2 regions of the Rhodospirillum rubrum ATCC 11170 genome follow, and region 2 is predicted to be linked to the other one. Evidence: predicted binding sites of a transcription regulator. Region 2 holds the regulator's gene; the other holds the start of a gene.
What was found. The regulator PhoB, encoded in region 2, activates phosphate uptake and scavenging genes when phosphate is short. The targets are predictions, from matches to a motif close to TNTCATAAAACTGTCA.

Region 1: a site for PhoB is predicted at 1,090-1,105, ahead of RRU_RS10545 (inorganic phosphate transporter). Genes of this name have one in related genera too.

The regions. Positions count from the first base shown of each region.
Region 1 is NC_007643.1:2,347,610-2,350,007, forward strand. Features, by position in the region: gene RRU_RS10540 (ATP-binding protein) at 1-1,066, shown strand, start outside; gene RRU_RS10545 (inorganic phosphate transporter) at 1,191-2,398, shown strand, end outside.
Region 2 is NC_007643.1:715,579-717,976, reverse strand. Features, by position in the region: gene RRU_RS03155 (YeiH family protein) at 1-587, opposite strand, end outside; gene RRU_RS03150 (hypothetical protein) at 699-878, opposite strand; gene phoB (phosphate regulon transcriptional regulator PhoB) at 892-1,593, opposite strand; gene phoU (phosphate signaling complex protein PhoU) at 1,590-2,321, opposite strand; gene pstB (phosphate ABC transporter ATP-binding protein PstB) at 2,387-2,398, opposite strand, start outside.

The DNA of each region.
Region 1 (2,398 bases), 1.6 Mb from region 2:
CCCGCTCAACGGCGTTCTGGGAATGGCCGATCTGTTGTGCGACACGCCCCTTGATGCCGAACAACGGCGCTATACCCGCACCATCGCCATCTCGGCCGAGGCCCTGCTGGTGATCATCAACGATATTCTCGATCTGTCCAAGATCGAGGCCGGTCATCTTGATCTGGAAAGTCGCCCCTTCGATCCCGCCACCCTGCTCGAAGGGGTGCGGACCTTGATGGAGGGGCCGGCCCGCGACAAGGCCATCGCCCTGCGCACCTCGATCGAAGGGGCGAAGCCGCCGCTCCGCCTGGGCGACGAGGGCCGCCTGCGCCAGATCCTGCTCAATCTCGCCAACAACGGCGTGAAGTTCACCGAAAAGGGCTCGCTTACCCTGCGCCTGAAAGCCGGCACGGGCGGAGCCTTGCGCTTCGAGGTCGAAGACACCGGGATCGGCATCCCCAAGGAAAAACAAGACACGCTATTTCACGACTTCACCCAGGTGTCGGCCTCGACCGCCCGGCGCTTTGGCGGCAGCGGGCTGGGGTTGTCGATCTGTCGGCGGCTGGTCGGGCTGATGGGCGGGCGCCTTGGCTTTGACAGCACCCCGGGCGTTGGCAGCCTTTTTTGGTTCGAGGTCGATCTGCCCGAAGTCGTCGCCAGCCAATCGCCGCCCCCCCCTCCCTTCCAGGGCCCACCGCTGTCGATCCTGGTGGTCGAAGACAACGAGATCAACCGTCAGGTCGCCCTTGGGCTGTTGACCAAGCTGGGCCACCGGGTCACCTGTGTCGATGACGGCGCCGCCGCCGTGCGGGTCGTCGACACCATGCCCTTCGACCTGATCTTGATGGATGTCCAGATGCCGGGCATGGATGGCTATGAAGCCACCCGTCTTATTCGCGGCAAGCCGGCGCCGGTGGGCGGCCTGCCCATCGTCGCCATGACCGCCAATGCCACCAGCGGGGATGTGGCGGCGGCGATGGCGGCGGGCATGACCGGCTATCTGTCCAAGCCGATCACCCGCAAGCGTCTGGCCGAGGCCTTGATGGCCCACGGTCCCGGAGCGACGGTCTCGACGACGGGGTAATCCTCGGCGCGATGACATTTTTACTTCATTTTTATGACGGAATCCCCGATGACTGCGCGCGATGCCCTTCCCCCGCGCTGACAGTCAGAGGACGAGGATGATTTCCCCAAGCGGTCCGAAGAATATGAAAAAGCTCCATAAGGAGCTCAAACGCTTCTCGGCGATCGAAGCCGGTTTGGCGATCACCGGCCGACCGGCGGTCGGCATCGGTCTGGCTGTGGTTTTCCTGGGCGTGATCTGGGCCTTCACGGCGATGACCTTTGGCCAAACCCCGTCCCATACCTTTCTCGTCCTCGCCGCCGTCGTCGGCGGCTATATGGCGCTCAACATCGGCGCCAATGACGTCGCCAATAATATGGGACCGGCCGTCGGCTCGCGGGCGATGACCATGGCCGGGGCGCTGTTGATTGCCGCCATCTGCGAAGCCTCGGGGGCCATCCTGGCCGGTGGCGACGTGGTCGAGACGATTTCCAAGGGGATCATCGATCCCGGAGCGATGTCCGATAACGTGAAATTCGTCCAGGTGATGATCGCCGCCCTTCTCGCCTCGGCGCTATGGGTCAACCTCGCGACCTATCTCAACGCCCCGGTCTCGACCACCCATGCCATCGTCGGCGGGGTGATGGGCGCGGGGGCCCTCGCCGCCGGCGTCGGCGCGGTTCATTGGAGCACCGTCGGGGCGATCGTCGCCAGTTGGGTCATCTCGCCGATGATGGGCGGCGTCATCGCCGCCGCCCTACTGCTCTTCGTCAAAAAGATGATCTTGTTCCAAGACGACAAGATCGCCGCCGCCCGCCGCTGGATCCCGGTGCTGATCGGCCTGATGGCCGGCGCCTTTGGCATGTATCTGCTGACCAAGGGCCTCGCCCGCGTCTATGCGCCGCCCTCCTGGCTGGTCGGCCTCGCCGGCGTCGGATCGTTCCTTGGCGTCTGGGCGCTCATGCGTCCGATCGTTCGCCGCCAGACGGTGGAAATGGAGAACCGGCGCAAGGCGGTGAGCGGCCTTTTCACCCATGCCCTGATCTTTTCCTCGGCCCTGCTGTCCTTCGCCCATGGCGCCAATGACGTCGCCAATGCGGTGGGACCGCTTGCCGCCATCGCCAATGCCCTGGCCGGCGGCGGGGTGGAGGACCAAGCCGTGGTCCTGCCACTGTGGATCCTCGTGGTCGGCGCGGCGGGCATCTCGGCCGGGCTGTTCCTGTTTGGTCCGAAGCTGATCCGCACCGTCGGCGAAAAAATCACCAAGCTCGACCGCGCCCGGGCCTTCTGCGTCTCGCTTTCGGCCGCCGTCACCGTTCTCGCCGCCTCGGGGCTGGGGCTGCCGGTCAGTTC
Region 2 (2,398 bases):
GGAGCCAAGCCAAGCGCTCCGGCAAGCAACGGATAGAGGATCATCGCCAGCGTCCCGAACACGGTGACGCAGGCGATGGCATAGGCCACGTCCTCGTCATCGGCCTGCGTCACCGTATTGGCCGCGACCACCGCCGAGGCGCCGCAGACCGCCGTGCCGACGGCGATCAATTCGGCCAAGCCCCGTTCGACACCGATCAGCCGCCCCAAAGCCTTGGTCAGCAAAAAGGTCAGAAGCAGGGTCAGGGCGACCACCGCCATCCCCGGGGCGCCCAACGCCCGCAGGTGATCAAAGGTGATCTGCAGCCCCAAAAGAACCACGGCCAGCCGAAGCAGGCGCCGCGACGCCACGCGCAGCCCCGGTTTGGCCCGCAGCGGCATCGCCCACAGGCTATTGACCGCCATGCCCAGGATGATCGACACGATCAGCGGGCTGATCCTGTCGAGCCCCGGCAGGCGATGGAGCAAAAACCCGCTCCCGGCCACGGCAAAGGCCAAGCCAAGGCCGGGAAGGGCGGCGAACATCCCCGCGATGACTCCGGCGGGGGGAACGGGCAAAACGGCGGCGGTGGAACGGAAACGCATCATCGGACCTTCTCCGGGGGGAACGGAGCGCGATCCTTGATCACTCTGACCAATCAGTCCAACAAATGGATCTGATAACTTCGATCACTGGAAGTTATCGATTCCTTTTTAAGCTCAGGCTTCGTCGGGGCGCGGTGCCAGGGGGCGGGCGGCGGCGGTCTCGGCGGCCAGAACGGCCGGGCCATGGGCGGTGCCGCGCTTCACGCGCGGCGCCTTGACGGGACCGGCCACGGCCTGGACCGCCTCCAGGGTTGCCAGATCGGGGCTGCTCCACAAGACGGTGACATGGGACATGGCGCGGACCCTCCTATTGGGAGAAGACGGGGTTGGTATCAAGCGCGTAGCCGGCGGCACGGACGGTGCGGATCAGATCGGTGCTGGCCTCGCCGTTGAGCGCCTTGCGCAGACGGCGGATATGAACATCAACGGTGCGGGGTTCGACGTAGATGTCGGGTCCCCAAACGGCGTTCAGCAGTTCTTCGCGGGAAAACACCGCGCCCGGGTTCTGCATCAGGAACTGCAGCAGACGGAACTCCGTCGGCCCGAGGTGGATATAGCGTCCCCCCCGGGTCACCCGATGGGCGCCCAGATCCATCACCACATCGGAATAGCTCAGCGTGCCCTTGGCGCTGGTCGGCTGGGCGCGGCGCAGCAGCGCTTTGACCCGGGCCAGCAGTTCGGGCATGGAAAACGGCTTGGACATATAGTCGTCGGCCCCGGTATTGAGGCCGCGAATGCGGTCACTTTCCTCGCCGCGCGCCGTCAGCATCAAAATCGGCAGATCGCGGGTGCGCGGCTTGCGCCGCAGCTGGCGGCAGACCTCGATCCCCGACAGCGACGGCAGCATCCAGTCAAGGATCACCACATCGGGCTGATCCTCGGCGACCAGGGTCATGGCTTCCTCGCCATCCATCGCCTCGGACACCCGGTAACCCTCTTTCTCAAGGTTATAGCGCAGCAAGGTCACCAGCGAGACTTCGTCTTCAACGATCAGCACATGGGATTTCATCGGTTCAGCTCTTGAATGTCATCAAGGGTGTCCCCGAACTCGCCCTGACCGCTTCCTTTGGGGCGGGCGGCGCGTAGCGGATTTCCCGAAACCAGGTAATGCACGGTCTCGGCGATATTGGTGGCGTGATCGCCGATCCGTTCGATGTTCTTGGCGATGAACATCAGGTGGGTACAAGCGGTGATGGTGCGCGGATCCTCCATCATGTAGGTGACGAGTTCGCGAAACAGCGAGGTGTAAAGCTCGTCGACCTCGTCATCGCGCGACCAGGCCATCACCGCCTTGTCGAGATCGCGCTCGACATAGGCGTCAAGCGTATCCTTGACCATGTCCTGGACCAGACGGGCCATGGTCGGAATGGTCGTGACCGGTTTGACCGGCGCCAGTTGGTTCAGCACAAGGGTGCGCTTCCCAACGTTCGAGGCGTAATCGCCGATCCGCTCCAGATCGCTGGAGATCTTCAAGGCGCCGACGATGCCGCGCAGATCGTCGGCCATCGGCTGGCGCAGGGCCAGCATGCGGATGGCGAAATCATTGATCTCCTGTTCGATGGCGTCGATGCGGCCATCGCCGGAAACCACCCGCCCGGCGAGATCGCTATCGCGCCGGACCAGGGCCTGAACCGCATTGGCAAGCTGGGCTTCGGCCAGCCCGCCCATGCGCAGCACGGTCTTGACGAGTGTTTTGAGTTCTTCGTCGAAGGACCGGACGGTGTGCTCGGTCGACATCCGTATTTCTCCTACCGGCCACCGAAAACAACCCGCTCCCCGGCAAGGGAGGGGCCGGCGGGGGATCAGCCGAAGCG